Regions from separate parts of the Streptomyces sp. NPDC023723 genome, predicted to be linked through region 1. Evidence: riboswitches for the same ligand, from Rfam matches in the RefSeq annotation. Region 1 holds a riboswitch; each other region holds the start of a gene.
What was found. A riboswitch is a leader RNA that binds a small molecule or an ion and turns the genes downstream of it on or off. The one in region 1 is predicted to bind cobalamin.

Region 1 (4,182 bases):
GATGTTGTGTCGCGGCGAGAATTTGGGTAAATCCAAGCGCTGGTGTGGTCGGACGGGTGCCGGCCCTTCGCGTGTCGCGCGGCATGCGCAGACAGCAGACTCTCGGCTGCATCGGGCCGCCTTCGGCCTCGGTCGTGGTGGTGCTCTGGAAGGGCCGGGACGCTTGTGGCGTCCCGGCCCACCGCCTTCGCCGGTCAGGGGGCGGGCACCTCACCGCGGACGATGCGGGCGGCGGCGACCAGGTTCTCCAGGGAGGCGCGGGTCTCGGGCCAGGCGCGGGTCTTCAGGCCGCAGTCGGGGTTGACCCAGAGCCGTTCGGCCGGGATGGCCTGCAAGCCGGTGCGCAGCAGGTCCGCGGCCTCGTCGACGCTCGGCACGCGCGGGGAGTGGATGTCGTAGACACCGGGCCCGGCCTCGCGCGGATAGCCGTGGGCGGCCAGTTCCCGGGCCACCTGCATGTGCGAGCGGGCGGCCTCCAGACTGATCACGTCGGCGTCGAGGTCGTCGATGGCCCGGACGATGTCGCCGAACTCGGCGTAGCACATGTGGGTGTGGATCTGCGTGTCCGGACGCACCCCGCTCGTGCTGAGCCGGAACGCCTCGGTCGCCCACGCCAGGTACGCCGCGCGGTCGGCGGCCCGCAGCGGCAGCGTCTCGCGCAACGCGGGCTCGTCGACCTGGATGACCGAGGTGCCGGCCGCCTCCAGGTCGGTCACCTCGTCGCGCAGGGCGAGGGCGACCTGGCGGGCGGTGTCGCCAAGCGGCTGGTCGTCGCGGACGAAGGACCAGGCGAGCATGGTGACCGGACCGGTGAGCATGCCCTTGACTGGTCGGTCGCTCAGCGACTGGGCGTACGACGTCCAGCGAACCGTCATCGGCTCGGGGCGGGAGATGTCGCCGGCCAGGATCGGCGGGCGGACGTAGCGGGTGCCGTAGGACTGGACCCAGCCGTGCTGGGTGGCGAGGTAGCCGGTGAGCTGCTCGGCGAAGTACTGGACCATGTCGTTGCGTTCGGGTTCGCCGTGCACGAGGACGTCGATGCCGGTCGTCTCCTGGAAGGAGACGACCTCCTGGATCCTTGATGCGCTCCTCGTAGCCTGCGGTGTCGATACGGCCGGCGCGCAGGTCGGCCCGGGCCGTACGGAGTTCGCCGGTCTGCGGGAAGGAGCCGATGGTCGTGGTCGGCAGCAGCGGCAGTTTGAGGTGGGCGCGCTGGGCGGCGGCGCGTTCGGCGTACGGCTGGGAGCGGCGGGCGTCGGCGCCCGTCACGGCCTCGGCGCGGGCCCGTACGGCCGGGTCGCGGGTGATCGGCGAGCCGGCGCGGGAGGCGAGGTCGGCGCGGTTGGCGGCGAGTTCCCCGGCGATGGCGTCGGTGCCCAGGGCGAGACCCTTGGCGAGGACGGCGATCTCGGCGGTCTTCTGCTTGGCGAAGGCCAGCCAGCGCAGGACCTGCGGATTGATGTCCCGCTCGGCCGCCGTGTCCAGGGGGACGTGGAGCAGGGAGCAGGAGGCGGCGACGTCGACCCGGTCGGCGAGCCCGAGCAGGGTGCCGAGGGTGGACAGCGACTTCTGCAGGTCGTTGATCCAGATGTTGCGGCCGTTGACGACACCGGCGACCAGCCGTTTGCCGGGCAGTCCGCCGACGGCGGCCAGGGCGTCCAGGGTGGCGGCGGCAGCGTCGGTGAAGTCCAGCGCGAGTCCCTCGACCGGGGCCTGGGTCAGCACCGACAGTGCGTCCCCGAGCCGGTCGAAGTAGGAGGCGACGAGCAGCTTCGGCCGGTCCGTGAGGCCACCGAGATCGCGGTAGGCGCGCTCGGCGGCGTTCAACTCGGCCGGGGTACGGTCCTGCACGAGGGCGGGCTCGTCGAGCTGCACCCACTCGGCACCGGCCGTCCGCAGGTCGGCGAGCACCTCGGCGTACACGGGCAGCAGCCGGTCCAGCAGGGTCAGCGGCTCGAAGCCGGCCGGTGCGTCCGGTGCGGGCTTGGCCAGCAGCAGGTACGTCACGGGTCCGACCAGCACGGGCCGGGCGGTGAGGCCCTGGGCGAGGGCTTCCTTCAGCTCGGCCACCTGCTTGGTGGAGTCAGCCGTGAAGACGGTGTCGGGGCCCAGTTCGGGAACCAGGTAGTGGTAGTTGGTGTCGAACCACTTGGTCATCTCCAGCGGTGCCACCTCCTGGGTGCCGCGTGCCATGGCGAAGTATCCGTCGAGGGGGTCGGATGCGACGGCGGCACGGTGCCGCTTGGGGATCGCGCCCACCATGACGGTGGTGTCCAGGACGTGGTCGTAGTACGAGAAGTCGCAGGTGGGCACCTCGTGGATGCCGGCGTCGACGAGCTGCCGCCAGTTGCCGCGGCGCAGCTCCGCGGCGGTGGCCCGGAGGGCGTCGGCGGTGACGCGGCCCTTCCAGTAGCCCTCGACGGCCTTCTTCAGTTCCCGGTTCCGACCCTGGCGGGGGTAGCCGTACACGGTGGCCCGTGCTGCCGCGGTCGCGGACTTCGCTGTCACGGAGATCTCCTTCGCGAGATGAATCCCTGAGATCCCGGAGCCGGGACGAGAGCGCGAAGGGAACGACGGACCGGACGGCAACGACCCCTGTGCGGCAAAAGCACGGTCGTTCCATCTGGTGTGTACGCCGACCCGCCCTCGAGGCCACCGGGATGTCCACGTACGGATCGGTCCGCACGCGGGCAGTTGGCAGGTCTTCGGACTTGCGAGCACGCCCTCCGTGACGGAGGACACCTACTGGCCGTCGCTTCCCAGGCCCGGTATCTCGAACCCAGTGCGTATGACGGCGGTCGTTCCCGCTCACCGCTGCGGGGCAGTCCCGGATTCCCACCGGGTTCCCTCTTACGACGCATCCCGCCTGGCGGACGGGGCGAACCAGCTGCTGAGGTCACCCTACGGGGTGGCGCCGCGAAAGGAAGAGCGCCGTCCATCATCCGGGAGGCGGGCCGGGGCGTCCGGCGGGGGCAGCGGTGAGGGACCCTCGCCGCTGTGGTGCCGCGAGCCCTTGGGCCCGCGTTCCGCACGGCGAGGCCGGCGACCCGGGCCCGCTGGTACCGGCTCGACCCGGGGGGCCCGGACCGGTCGCCCGCCACAGCCGGTGGGCGGACATCAGCCGCCAGGCCCTGACCTTAATCCCGCCCAGGCCGGACAGGCCCTGGCCCAGTTGACCCAGCAGTGCGCACCCGGGCGTCCCGCTCCCGGACACACGGGCCCAGGCCACGCTCCGCTCCCACCGCTGCCCTCGCCGTCGGGCCGCCGCGCATGTCCGGACCGGGCCGGGAGCGTACGCCGAACCGTACAACCACGTGACACCGATACGTACACAGAGATCCCACGCGACTCGCGGCCCAGCAGCGGGAGGGGAAATGCCCCTTTGACCTGCCATGAAACCGGCGCGGTTACCCAGCCGTCCCTGCCGCCAACTCGCACACCTCTCCTTCAGCCGTATGCATTGTTTGCAGCGCCCTCCCCATAATCCGCGTCGCTGACCTTGCTCGCCCGGGTGGCCGACGCAGAGCATGAAGTCCGGCCATGGGATCCGGGACGCCCCCCCGCGATGTGCGGACGTCCGCTGGCCTCCCTGGGAAATCTGCGTTCGACTTTCACATGCATCCGACACGGAGAGATCTGGAGCGTGAACCTGCCTCCGGTGAGTGATCCTTGACGAGTCCCGCCTGCCGGGCGGCAGGCGGGACTTGCCGACAGGTGGGCCGATCAGCGAGGTCGGGTCATCAGCAGATTCCGAGTGCCTTCCCTGCCCGTGTCCTCACAGGCAAGGGAGAAACCGCGACCAATTGCCGCTCGTCGACTTCTGCTGCAAAGCAAGTTCAAAAGATGTACATGCAGACATCCCGCCTGTCGAGGCGTTCAGCCTGCCGGCCTCGCCGCCCGTGAGATCTTCTCCTCGCACGAAAGGACAGAAGCCGCAGACAAGCGCGCTCCGCATCCGCCAGGGCGACCGCACAGACCGGAACCTTCCCCCAACGAAGCCTGCTTCACCACCATTTGGCTGCGTTCAGAAAATTGAGTCGCCGGTATTGTCACGGAGATGACGGCGCCGTAGCTTTCTGACCGCGTCGACATGAAAGGGCAGGCCGCAGCCCGTCGACACATCTCATGGAACACAAGCGACTCATCGCAACCGAACAGGGACGACCGAGGTGACGCAGATGA
Region 2 (4,182 bases), on a different contig from region 1:
CCCCCGGGAGTCCATCGCGGCGGCCAGCGCCACGGACCGCTCCAGGGCGCCTTCCAGCACCGGCAGGCCGACGTGCAGCAGACCCCGTACGCCCCGGTCGGGACGGCCGCGCAGCCGGCGGGCGGCGCGCAGCCGCTGGACGTCCGCGATCAGGTTCGGCGCGAAGGTGAGCGCGACGACCACGGCGACGCCCGCCTCGTACAGCGCGCCGGGCAGGGACTTGAGGAGCCGGGACGGGTTGGCCAGGGCGTTGGCGGCGCCCACGCAGATGAGGAGGGTGGCCAGTTTCAGACCGTCGTAGAGGGCGAAGACGAGTGCCTCGGCGGTGACCCGGCCGCCCAGCCGGATGCCCTGCGCCCAGTCGGGCAGCGGGACCTCGGGGAGCGTGCCGAGGACGTGGGTGCCGGGGATCGGGGAGCCCAGGGCGACGGTGAAGAGCAGCCGGATGAGCAGCACGGCCAGGGCGAGTCTGACGAAGGCGCCGTAGGAACGGGCCCAGGGGGCGGGCGGGCGGCGGGCCGTCACCACGTACCCGGAGACGGCCAGCAGCAGCCCGAGCAGCAGCGGGTTGGTGGTGCGGGTGGCGGCGGTGCCGAGGCCGAGCGCCCACAGCCACCAGGCGCCGGGATGCGTGGCGCCGTCCTCACTCGCCATCGCGGCGCCGCCTCGCCTGCCACACCGCCGCCGCGCCGAGCACCGCCACCAGGGCGCCGCCGGTGATCAGCCCGACCGACGGACCGCTGTCCTTCGCGGGGCGATCGGCGGCCGGCTGCCCGTCCGGCTCCTCGGCGGGCTGCTCGTCCGGTTGCCCGTCCGCGACCGCCTCCCCGCAGCCGGTCCGCGGGTAGCCCGCGATGGCGCACAGCAGCGCGTTGGTGTCGTAGCGCAGCGGCTTCGCGACCAAGGCCAGGGCGTCCGCGGTCGTCGCCGCGTCGTCGACCCGGGCGCAGGCCGTGCGGCGCTCGGGCGGGGTCTCGCCGGACGGCGCGTCGGCGGCCGTACCGAAGTCCAGCACCAGCGCCACCCGCTTGCTGCCCTCCCGGGCGGGCGTCTGCGCGCAGATCGCCGCGAACTCCGCCGTACCGCGCGGCCGGGTCGCGTCCCCCGAGTCCTCGCTCACCGCGAACCGGAACCCCTGGACGTCGCCGTCGTCGGGGCGGGCGGTGGACGGACCCTGGGTGGCGTACGTCCAATGGCCGCCGGCACGGTCCCAGAACGACCAGTACCGGTACCCGGCGGCCTGTGCCGGCCCCGCGCCGACGGCGAGCAGCAGCGCGGCCAGGGCCGGCAGGGCGGCCCGGCGGATCACGGCTGCCGCTTCCGGTTGCTGATCAGGAAGCCGATGCCGACGCCGACGACCGCGAAGACGCCGACGTACCACCAGGTGCCGAAGGGGGAGTCGCTCTCCGCTGCCGGCTTCTCGTCCGCCTCGGTGTCCTGCTTCTCGGGGCTCGGCCCGGTCGCGTTCAGCGCCGTGACCAGGTCGGTGCCGCCGAAGTCGGCCGGGTCGGCGCCCGCCGCGCGCGCGGCCAGGATCAGCTGGGCGTAGCCGGCCGGACCGCTCTGCTTCGCCCAGTCCCCGGCGTGCCGTTCCAGCCAGGCCAGTGGCTTCGCCGCCCGCTCGGCGCCGCCCTGCGCGGCCAGCGCGAGCACGGCGTCGGCGGTGTTGCCGTAGTCCGGCTGGTCCTCGGACCCGGCCAGCGCGGACGTCAGGTGCCCGTCCTTCGCGACGGCGCCCGCGAGGTAGGCGGCTCCGTTGGCGGCGGCCTGTGCCGGGCTGTCGGCGGCGGCGCACTCGGCGGCGCCCGCCGCCTGGCCGGCCTCGGCGGTCAGGCCCTTGCCGAGCGCGCCGAGCACTCCGGCGGCGGTGGCGTCCGCGTTGGCGGTGAGCTTGCCGTCCTGGTCCGGCTGGAAGGCGAAGGCGCCGCCGTCCTTGGCGCAGGGGAGGGCGAAGGTGAGCAGCGCGTCGTAGGGCGACCGGCCGTTCTTGACGACCTCGGCGGGATCGCCGCCGGTGGCGGTGAGCGCGCCGATGACGACGGAGGTCGAGTTGGCGTCGCTGGCGCCACCGGGGGAGTAGCCCCAGCCGCCGTCCTTGTTCTGCACGGACTTCAGCCAGGTCACGGCGGAGTCCACGGCGTCGCCGTGGCCGCCGAGCGCGGCGAGCGCCTGGACGGCGGCGGCCGTGTTGTTGGTGTCGACCGGGGTCTTGGCGGTGCAGTCGGCGGCCGGATCGGCACGGTAGGGCGCGAAGGCGCCGTCCGCGCACTGCTGCCCGGTGAGCCAGGCCACGGCCGACGGCGCCGGGGTGAGGTCCTGGGTGTCCTGCGCGAGCAGCGCGAGGGACTGCCGCCAGACCCCGTCGTAGGTCGGGTCGGCGGTGCCGAACAGCCCCTGCGGGAGGGCGGGGGAGGGGCCGGCGGCCACCGCGGGAACGGCGGCGGCGCCGACCACGGCTATGGCGGCCAGCGCCACGGCGCTGCGGCGACGGACGTTCATGAGCGGCGGGTGCCTTTCCCTGTGCGGGGACGGGCGGCACGGGGCACCCCCGGGCGGCTCGGCCCCGTATGCCTCGACGGTGCCCGCGCCTCGGCGGGTGCCGGGCACGTGAGCCGGTCACGGTCCCGTCCGGGCGATCCGGCTGCACTCTCTGGCTTGGAGAGTTCACGGTTGCGGGTCAGCGCCGGAATCGCACCGGCTTTCCCCGTACGGGCGTGATACGACCTGGCTACTTTACCCGGATGTGTGACGGGCGTCAGGAACGGGTGTCAGGTCGATCAGCCGGCACGCCGTCTCGATGTCGGCCCGCACCTGGGCGATGGTCGCCCGGCCGGACAGCCAGGTGATCAGGGCCGAGTGCCAGGTGTGCTCGATGACCCGGACCGCCGCGAGCTGGCGGGGCGTCGGCTCCGCGGTCCCCATCGCGGCCAGGATGATCGCCGTGGTCTGCCGGGAGACCCGGTCGACCTCGGCCGACACGCTCCGGTCGGCGAAGATCAGCGCCCGGACCATCGCGTCGGCCAGCTGCGGATCGCGTTGCAGCGCGCGGAAGGCCCGCATCAGGGTCCGGGTCACCCGCTCGCCGGCCGTCGCCCCGGCCGGCGGCCGCCCGCACAGCGTGCCGTGCAGATGCTCCAACTGGTCCTGCATGGTGGCGACCAGCAGATGCACCTTGGAGGGGAAGTACCGGTACAGCGTGCCCAGCGCCACCCGCGAGACCTCGGCGACCTCGCGCATCTGCACCGCGTCGAACCCGCCCCGCCCGGCCAGTTGGGCGCTCGCGGTCAGGATGCGGCGGCGGCGCTCCTCCTGCCGTTCGGTGCGGGCGGGCGCGGCCGGCCTGTGCCCGCCGGTCGCGGTGGCCACCTTGCTCACCTCGCTCACCTCGGCCTCCGTGGCGTGAATCACCTGATCCACTGGTCGCAGCATTCTTACTTGCGGGTAGATTCGGAGCCTCTGAACGATCAAGTCTGAAACTTGTTCTAGATTACCGTCCCGGCGTAGTCTCGCGGGACCGTGCGGGCAGAAGGGGACCGGAGTGACCGCTGAGGGCAGTCGGACGGAGCCCCGTCAGGACGAGCGACCGCTGCGCATCGCGCTCCTCACCTACAAGGGCAACCCGTTCTGCGGCGGCCAGGGCGTCTACGTCCGCCACCTCTCCCGCGAACTGGCCCGGCTCGGCCACAGCGTCGAGGTCATCGGCGCCCAGCCGTACCCGGTGCTCGACGCGGGCCTGCCGGGGCTCTCCCTCACCGAGTTGCCCAGCCTCGACCTCTACCGCCAGCCCGACCCGTTCCGCACCCCGGGGCGCGACGAGTACCGGGACTGGATCGACGCCCTGGAAGTCGGCACGATGTGGACCGGCGGCTTCCCGGAACCGCTGACGTTCTCGCTGCGCGCCCGCCGCCATCTGCGCGCCCGGCGCGGCGACTTCGACGTCGTGCACGACAACCAGACGCTCGGCTACGGGCTGTTGGGCGACGTCGGCGCCCCGCTCGTCACCACCGTCCACCACCCCATCACCGTGGACCGGCGGCTCGAACTCGACGCGGCGGGCAGCCGGCGGCGCCGGTACTCGGTGCGCCGCTGGTACGCGTTCACCCGCATGCAGAAGCGCGTCGCCCGCCGGCTGCCGTCCGTGCTCACCGTCTCCGGCTCCTCCCGGCAGGAGATCGTCGACCA
Region 3 (4,182 bases), on a different contig from region 1:
GCCCAGGCGCGCGCCTCTTCCGGGCGCACGACCCCGCCCCGCGACTCGGACACGATGCCGCCTCCTTCACCCGGTGGTTCCCGCCCCGGCGATCCTGCCAGGCGGGGGCGGACCGGCGCACCGGGCGGGCAGTGATCCTCCGCCCGGGGAGTCGAGACCGAGGGGGGGCGGTGGCTCCGATTCCGGACACCATGAAGCCCCCCTCAGTTCATCTTCCGTTCACCCTGGTTGCCTACGTTCAACCAGCCAATGACCTCGAACGATTGCCTGGGTAAATGGAAAGCTTCTCGCTGATCCTCGCGATTGTGGTGGTGACCGCACTCGCGTTTGATTTCACGAACGGTTTCCACGACACCGCGAACGCGATGGCAACGACCATTTCGACCGGTGCGCTCAAGCCCAAGGTCGCGGTGGCCATGTCCGCCGTGCTGAACCTCGTGGGCGCATTCCTCTCCGTGGAGGTCGCCAACACGATCTCCAAGGGTCTCGTCGACGAGACCGGCATCCGTCCCGAGGTCATCTTCGCCGCCCTGGTCGGCGCGATCCTCTGGAACCTGCTGACCTGGCTGGTCGGGCTGCCGTCCAGTTCCTCGCACGCCCTCATGGGCGGTCTGATCGGCGCCGCGATCGCCTCGGCGGGCGTCGGCGCGGTGCACGGCGACGTCCTCGTCACCAAGGTGCTGCTCCCGGCGGTCGCCGCCCCGGCGGTGGCGGGCGTCGCGGCCCTGGTCGCCACCCGGCTGTCGTACCGGCTGGGCCGGGGGGCCGACGGCCGGGCGGCCGAGAAGGGCTACCGGGCCGGGCAGATCGCCTCGGCCGGTCTGGTCTCGCTGGCGCACGGCACCAACGACGCCCAGAAGACGATGGGCATCATCACCCTCGCCCTGGTGGCCGGCGGCGCCCTCGCCCCCGACTCCGACCCGCCGGTCTGGGTCATCCTGTGCGCGGGCCTCGCCATCGCGATGGGCACCTACCTCGGCGGCTGGCGGATCATCCAGACCATGGGCAAGGGCCTGACCGACCTCCAGCCGCAGCAGGGCTTCGCCGCCCAGACCAGCGCCGCGACGGTCATCCTGGCCTCCTCCCACCTCGGCTTCTCCCTCTCCACCACGCACTCGGTCTCCGGTTCGGTGATGGGGGCCGGCCTCGGCCGCAAGGGCGGGGTGGTGCGCTGGTCCACGGCGACCCGGATGGTCGTCGCCTGGGTGCTGACGCTGCCGGCCGCGGCCCTGGTCGCCGCGCTCGCCGAGTGGGTCTGCTCGCTGGGCGACTGGGGCACGGCGCTGGTCGCGGTGCTGCTGGTCGCCGCGAGCTTCGCGATCTGGCGGATCTCCCGGCGCGAGGTCGTCGACCACACCAACGTCGCCGTCCCGGACGGCGCGGAACCGGCCGGCGTGGTGACCGCGGCGGTGGCCGCGGTGGCCCCGCCGCCGGTCGGCCCCCCGGCCGACGCCCCCGACGCCCCCGGCGGTCTCCCCCCGGTCGAGAGCCTCGCGGCCGCCATCCCGGCCCAGCCCTCCGAACTCCCCGACGCCCCGGCCCGTTCGGCCGCCACCCCCGTCTGAGTCCCGGCCGGGCCGGAAGGAAGAGAAGCAGTATGGACATCGACTGGGCAGCCCTCGGCTCCGTCTTCGGCGTCGGCCTCGGGGCCACCGTCGCCCTGGTGACCCTGTTCACCCTCGGCATCGCCGGCCTGACCCGCCAGGAGCGGGCCGCCGCGCAGGGCGGCTCGGCGGGCCTCGCGGTCACCGGCGCGTACGTCTGCTTCGCGGCGTGCGCGGCGGCGGTGGCGTACGGGATCTATCTGATCGTGGCCTGAGGCGCCGCCGGATGTGTCGTCGGCCACCCCGGCCCCCGGGGTGGCGCACCCGCCTCCCCTGGTCATGTCCGGGTCCAGGGAGGGCAATCCGGACCCGCACCGGGCTCTTTCGGCCCGCGCGGGCCGCCGTACGGCCGCCCGCGCTCCTCCGTCGCAGGTCAACGGCAAGTTGACGGGTGTTCTCGGCACGTGGTGGACTTCCGGGGCCATGTACGGCGGCAGGAGAGGAAGCCCGGTGCGAATCCGGCGCGGTCCCGCCACTGTGACCGGGGAGTGCTCCCCGGGAGTCAGGAACTCTCACCGCCGGTCTCGTCGAACCAGGGCGTGGACACCCTAGTGAGGACATAACGCGATGCTCGGCCGCCGTTCAGACCGCAGGTCCGGTTCCCCCGTCTCCGATCGCGTGACCGGCTGACGTCCCGTGCGTGCCGGACGCGTCTTCGCGTACGGCGCCACCGCCGGCCTCCTCGGTGACCTGCTCCTCGGCGATCCCCGCCGCGGGCATCCGGTCGCCGTGTTCGGCCGCGCGGCCGGTGCCGTCGAACAACTGCTGTGGCGGGACCACCGGGGTGTGGGCGCCCTGCACACCGCCGTGTGCGCCGGTGGCGCCGTCGCCCTGGGCGCCGTGGCCGCCCGGGCCGTACGCCCCTGGCCCGCCGCCTCCATCACCCTGACCGCCGCCGCCACCTGGGCCGTGGTCGGCGGGACCTCGCTGGCCCGGGAGGCGTCCGCGATCGGACGGGCGCTGACGGCCGGGGACGTCGAGGGCGCCCGGGAGCGGCTGCCGCACCTGTGCGGGCGGGACCCGCAGGCACTGGACGCCGACGGGATCGCCCGGGCCGTGGTGGAGTCCGTCGCCGAGAACACCTCCGACGCGGTGGTGGGCGCGCTGGTGTGGGGGGCCGCGGCCGGGGTGCCGGGGCTGCTCGGCTTCCGGGCCGTCAACACCCTCGACGCCATGGTCGGCCACAAGTCGCCCCGCCACCGGCGCTACGGCTGGGCCTCGGCCCGGCTGGACGACGTGGCCGGAGGGCCGGGCGCCCGGCTGACCGCCGTACTGGCCGCCGCGGCCGGCGGCGATCCCCGGGGTGCCGTACGGGCCTGGCGGACCGACGCCGGCCGGCATCCGAGCCCCAACGCCGGGCCGGTGGAGGCGTCCTTCGCGGGCGCCCTCGGGGTACGGCTGGGCGGGACCCTGGCGTACGGCGGCCGGGTCGAGCACCGGCCCGTCCTCAACGGGGCGCACGGGCGGACCGTGCGCGTCGCCGACATCGACCGGGCGGTACGGCTGTCCCGGCGCGTGAGCTGGCTCGCGCTCGGCGTGTGCGCGGGCGCCCGGATCGCAGGCGCCCAGATCGCGGGGGCCCGGCTGCTGAAAGGACGTGACGCGTGAACGGCGGTCTGCTCGTCGCCGGTACCACCTCCGACGCCGGCAAGAGCGTCGTGACCGCCGGGATCTGCCGGTGGCTGGTGCGGCAGGGCGTGAAGGTGGCTCCGTTCAAGGCGCAGAACATGTCGCTCAACTCGTTCGTGACCCGGGAGGGCGCGGAGATCGGACGGGCGCAGGCCATGCAGGCGCAGGCGTGCCGGGTGGAGCCGACCGCGCTGATGAACCCCGTGCTGCTCAAGCCCGGCGGCGAGCAGAGCAGCCAGGTCGTGCTGCTCGGCAAGCCGGTCGGTGAGATGAGCGCCCGCGGCTACCACGGCGGACGGCAGCGGCGGTTGCTCGGCACCGTGCTGGAGTGCCTGGCCGAACTGCGGGGCACGTATGACGCGGTGATCTGTGAAGGGGCGGGCAGTCCGGCGGAGATCAACCTGCGCCGGACCGACATCGTGAACATGGGGATCGCGCGCGGCGCCGGGCTGCCCGTCCTGGTCGTCGGGGACATCGACCGGGGCGGTGTCTTCGCCTCCTTCTTCGGCACGGTCGCGCTGCTCGCGCCCGAGGACCAGGCGCTGGTCGCCGGGTTCCTGGTGAACAAGTTCCGGGGCGACGTGTCGTTGCTGAAACCGGGCCTGGACATGCTCCACGGGCTCACCGGGCGGCGGACGTACGGCGTGCTGCCGTACCGGCACGGGCTCGGCATCGACGAGGAGGACGGGATGGCGGTGTCGCTGCGCGGCGCCGTCCGGGAGTCCCGGGTCACCGCCCCCGTCGGCGCGGACGTGCTGCGGGTCGCCGTCTGCGCGGTCCCGCTGATGTCCAACTTCACGGACGTGGACGCGCTCGCCGCCGAACCGGGGGTCGTGGTGCGGTTCGTGGACCGGCCGGAGGAACTGGCCGACGCGGATCTGGCCGTGGTGCCGGGGACCCGGGGGACGGTCCGGGCCCTTGCCTGGCTGCGGGAGCGGGGGCTCGCGGA
Region 4 (4,182 bases), on a different contig from region 1:
GCAGATCCGTGCGGGCCAGCATCCCGGCGGCCGGCCCGGTGTGCACGCCGTCCGGGGTGAGCAGCGCCGCGTCGTCGGCCCAGCGCAGCGCCAGGTCGACGTCGTGGGTGGCCATGACCACGGTGGTGCCGTCGGCGCGCAGCGCGTCGAGGGTGGTCAGCAGGCGTTCCTGGCCGTCCGGGTCGAGCCCGGCGGTCGGTTCGTCGAGGATCAGCACCCTCGGCCGCATCGCGACCGCCCCCGCGATCGCGGCCCGCTTGCGCTGCCCGTACGACAGCAGGTGGGTGGGCCGGTCGGCGAGCGCCGTGATGTCCAGCGCGGCCAGCGCCTCGGCGACCCGGGCGCGGACCTCGGCGTCCGGCAGACCGAGGTTGAGCGGCCCGAACGACACGTCCTGCCCGACGGACGCGGCGAAGAGCTGGTCGTCCGGGTCCTGCACCACCGCCTGCACGGTGGTCCGCAGCCGGGTCAGCCCCTTCCGGTCGTACGTCACCGGCTCGCCGCGGACCGTCAGCTCCCCTCTCCGCGGCCGCAGTCCGCCGCTCAGCAGCCGCATCAGCGTGGTCTTGCCGCTGCCGTTGCGGCCCAGCAGCGCCAGGGCCCGTGACTCGGGCACGTCGAAGTCCAGCCCGTCGAGCACGGCGGGACCGTCCTCGTAGCCGAAGGACGCGCCGCGCAGGGCGAGGAGTGCCGGCTCGCTCATGTCAGCGGACCTCTCAGGACGAAGGTGAGCGCGGTCAGCGCGGTGAGCAGGGCGAGGCTCGCCGCCGTGAAGCGGCCGGAGACCCGGGCCGGCGGGACCAGGACCCGCAGCGTGCCGTCGTAGCCGCGGCCGGCCAGTCCGGTCTGCAGCCGCGCCGCCCGGTCGAAGGCCCGCACGAACGCGGTGGCGCCGAGCCCGCCCAGCGAACGCCAGGCCGCGGCCCGCGTGCTGTGCCCGAGCCGCGCGGCCTGCGAGGCGCGGACCCGGCGCACCGAGTCCAGGAGCAGGAAACTCATCCGGTACGTCACCAGTGCCACGTCCACCACCGGGGCCGGCACCCCGGCCCGCACCAGCCGGGGCAGCAGGTCGGACATCGGGGTGGTGAAGGCGAACAGCAGCACCCCGAGGGAGCCGGCCGAGGTGCGCAGCAGCAGCTCACCGGCGCGCACCGGGCCGTCCGCGGCCAGGCCCAGGAAGGGGCCCGGCCCGCCGGCCCGCACCAGCAGCGGCAGCGCGCCCGTCACACAGAACCCGAGCGGCACCCGGTACGCCCGCCACAGCCGCCGGGCCGGCACCCCGGCCGGGCCGAGCAGCACGGTCAGCGCCGTCACCAGCACCAGGGCCGCGCCCGGCCAGGGCGGCAGCGAGATCGCCAGCACCGTGAGGCCCAGGGCGAGCACCGCCTTGTCCACCGGATGCCGGCGGCGCCAGCGGCTGCTGTGCGCCGCCGCGTCGATCGGCAGCACTCAGGCGTCCTCGTGCAGCTGCTCGGCCCACTCGGTCCGCTCGGCCCGCTCATGCTGTTCGCGGGTGCCCTGCCGCCGGCCCCGGCGCAGCCCGAAGTAGTACGCCAGCACGCCCGCGCCGAGCGCCGCCTGCACGGCGAACAGCGCCGACTCGATCTCCCCGGACGGGGGTTCGTACAGGGGCGAGAACCACGGTTTGTAGTCCGGTTCGATGTCGGTGATCGCGGTCTCCGCCTCGGCGTCGGACCCGGCGAACGGCTCCGCCTTGTGGTCGCCGAGCCCGAACACCAGGGGCAGCACGGCCAGCGCGGCCACCGCGAGCAGCAGCAGGAGGTTGATCCGTGTGTTCCGCTTCACCGGGCCACCGCCGTCCGCTCGTCGCTCGTCGCCCTGGCCGTCAGCAGCACGCCGAGCCGGGTGAGATCCCCCGCGCTGGACTGCACCAGCAGCCGCATCACCAGCACCGTCAGCAGCCCCTCGCTCACCGCGAGCGGGATCTGCGTGACCGCGAAGATGGACCCGAACTTGCCGAGCGCGCCCCAGAACCCGCTGCTCGGGTCGGGGAAGGCCAGCGCGAGCTGCACACTGGTGACGCAGTACGTGACCAGGTCGGCGACGAACGCGCCGCAGAACACCGTGGCCATCAGCGGCACGTCGAGGCGGCGCAGCAGCCGGTAGACGGCGTACCCGGCCCAGGGGCCGGCGATCGCCATGGAGAAGACGTTGGCGCCGAGCGTGGTCAGCCCGCCGTGCGCCAGCAGCAGCGCCTGGAACAGCAGGGTGATCGTGCCGAGCACCGCCATGATCGGCGGGCGGAACAGGATCGCGCCGAGCCCGGTGCCGGTGGGATGGGAGCAACTCCCGGTCACCGACGGCAGTTTCAGGGCGGACAGGACGAAGGTGAAGGCCCCGGCGGCACCGAGGAGCAGGGTGCTCTCCGGATGCTCGCGGACCTCACGGGTGAGGGAACGTACTCCGTGGACGACGAACGGCGCGGACGCGACACCCCAGGCGATCGCGTGCGCCGGAGGCAGGAAACCCTCGGCTATGTGCATGACTCGGCAGACCCTCTCCAGCACCTCGTGGATGGACGACGCGCCTTGGCCGGTCTCCTGGCTGACGGGTACCACCGCCCGAACTCCGCCTTCCCGGGTCCGTGAGGACCCAGTGGCTGCCCCCTCGCAAGGGGCTGGAGCCGGACTTCCCGATCACAGTGGCGAGGGCCGCACCGGTGTCGCACCGATTTCCCGTTCACCAAGGCGTGGTGACACTAGTGCTCGGGACCGGGTGGTGACAACCACGCCTCGGGGCCGGTGGATCTTCAGGGGCGGCGGGTGACCAGGTCCCGCACCCGCTCGCTCAGCGCCGTCACGGCGGCCGTCAGGAAGACGAACGTGTACAGGATCTGCACGACCGTCACCACTCGCGCGGTCTGTCCGCGCGGCGTGATGTCCCCGTAGCCGACGGTGGCGAGAGTGACCACGGTGAAGTACAGGGCGTCCACCCGGGTGCGCAGCCCGTGGAACTCCCCGGGCTGCTTGGCGAGGATGTAGTACGCGGCGGCGAAGGTGTGCACGGACAGCAGGATCAGCAGCGTGATGGCCAGCCCCGGGCGGGTCTCCGGGCGGCCGGTGAGGACGTGGTGCACCTGGCGCAGCAGCAGGACGGCGACGCCGGCCAGCAGCAGGGCGAACAGCAGCCAGCTCAGACCGGGGCGGTGCGGTCCCAGCGCGTCGAGCGGGAGCAGGAAGTAGGCCGCCACCACCGTGACCACCGTGCCGCCGGTCCACAGCAGCCAGGACCGGGCGGTGCTCCACACCGCTCGGGGCCCGTGTGCGCTGCCCGGCGTGGTCATGGGGTCCTCCGGCGTGTTCCGCCCGTGCCTGCCGTCGCCAGTCAACGCGAGGGTGTCCGGGGCCGCATGTTCTGTGCCGTAAACCCGCTCCGACGTCCTTCACCCGTTCGGCGTATCCCGCGTGGTCGCCGGTGGCGGTCCGGCACAGGCTCGGAGGAACCGTGAGAAGGGATCACCCTCATGACCCAGCACGCCGCACCGAACCCCGGTGCCTCCTCGTCCGCGCGTTCCGCCGCCCGGCACCAAGGCTGGGTGACCGGAGGCGTCGTCTTCGCGGGCGTCCTGATGCTGATCAACGGCGCCCTCGCGGTGCTCCAGGGCATCGCGGCGATCGCCGAGGACGACGTGTACGCCAGCGTCGGCACGTACGTCTACGAGATGAACCTCACCGGCTGGGGCGTCCTGCACGTCGTGCTCGGCGCGCTGGTCCTGGTCACCGGGTTCGGGCTGCTCAGGGACATGGCGTGGGCCCGCTTCGCCGGCATCGCGCTGGCCTCGCTCAGCCTCGTCGCGCAGTTCCTGTTCCTGCCGTACGCGCCCGTCTGGTCGGTGATCCAGATGGCGATCGACGTCTTCGTGATCTGGGCACTGGCCAGCCGGCAGGACGAGACGAGGCGCGCGGTCTGACCGCACGGGCGGCCATCCGGCCGTACCCGTCCACCCGTCGCGGGCGCCCGCCACCGCCGCACTCAACGGCGCTGGCGGCGCCGCCGTGCCAGCAGGGCGGCGGCCGTGGTCACGGCGGTCAGCCCGGCTGGCTGTGCCGGCCCCCGCCTGGGCCGGCGTCCGCGGCGACCGCCGTGCTCAACGGCGGTGGTGGCGTCGTCGTGCCAGTAGGGCGGCGGCCGTGCCCGCGGCGGTCAGGCCGGCCGCCGTGC

Region 2: it holds a riboswitch for cobalamin, as region 1 does, so the genes downstream of both, AB0G32_RS39540 (prenyltransferase/squalene oxidase repeat-containing protein) here and metE (5-methyltetrahydropteroyltriglutamate--homocysteine S-methyltransferase) in region 1, are expected to answer to the same signal.
Region 3: it holds a riboswitch for cobalamin, as region 1 does, so the genes downstream of both, AB0G32_RS33700 (cobalamin biosynthesis protein) here and metE (5-methyltetrahydropteroyltriglutamate--homocysteine S-methyltransferase) in region 1, are expected to answer to the same signal.
Region 4: it holds a riboswitch for cobalamin, as region 1 does, so the genes downstream of both, AB0G32_RS21230 (energy-coupling factor ABC transporter permease) here and metE (5-methyltetrahydropteroyltriglutamate--homocysteine S-methyltransferase) in region 1, are expected to answer to the same signal.

The regions. Positions count from the first base shown of each region.
Region 1 covers NZ_JBFAAP010000009.1:28,214-32,395, forward strand. The annotation lists partial or broken gene metE (5-methyltetrahydropteroyltriglutamate--homocysteine S-methyltransferase) at 195-2,508, opposite strand; cobalamin riboswitch at 2,679-2,903, opposite strand; gene AB0G32_RS12905 (neutral/alkaline non-lysosomal ceramidase N-terminal domain-containing protein) at 4,179-4,182, shown strand, end outside.
Region 2 covers NZ_JBFAAP010000097.1:9,596-13,777, reverse strand. The annotation lists partial or broken gene AB0G32_RS39550 (energy-coupling factor transporter transmembrane component T) at 1-654, opposite strand, end outside; gene AB0G32_RS39545 (SCO2322 family protein) at 644-1,309, opposite strand; gene AB0G32_RS39540 (prenyltransferase/squalene oxidase repeat-containing protein) at 1,306-2,499, opposite strand; cobalamin riboswitch at 2,614-2,743, opposite strand; gene AB0G32_RS39535 (TetR family transcriptional regulator) at 2,734-3,366, opposite strand; gene AB0G32_RS39530 (glycosyltransferase family 4 protein) at 3,539-4,182, shown strand, end outside.
Region 3 covers NZ_JBFAAP010000054.1:29,755-33,936, reverse strand. The annotation lists gene AB0G32_RS33715 (class II aldolase/adducin family protein) at 1-53, opposite strand, end outside; gene AB0G32_RS33710 (inorganic phosphate transporter) at 276-1,565, shown strand; gene AB0G32_RS33705 (hypothetical protein) at 1,598-1,819, shown strand; cobalamin riboswitch at 1,995-2,137, shown strand; gene AB0G32_RS33700 (cobalamin biosynthesis protein) at 2,241-3,212, shown strand; gene AB0G32_RS33695 (cobyric acid synthase) at 3,209-4,182, shown strand, end outside.
Region 4 covers NZ_JBFAAP010000019.1:123,203-127,384, forward strand. The annotation lists gene AB0G32_RS21215 (ATP-binding cassette domain-containing protein) at 1-703, opposite strand, end outside; gene cbiQ (cobalt ECF transporter T component CbiQ) at 700-1,449, opposite strand; gene AB0G32_RS21225 (energy-coupling factor ABC transporter substrate-binding protein) at 1,450-1,806, opposite strand; gene AB0G32_RS21230 (energy-coupling factor ABC transporter permease) at 1,803-2,504, opposite strand; cobalamin riboswitch at 2,534-2,723, opposite strand; gene AB0G32_RS21235 (potassium channel family protein) at 2,771-3,304, opposite strand; gene AB0G32_RS21240 (hypothetical protein) at 3,485-3,931, shown strand.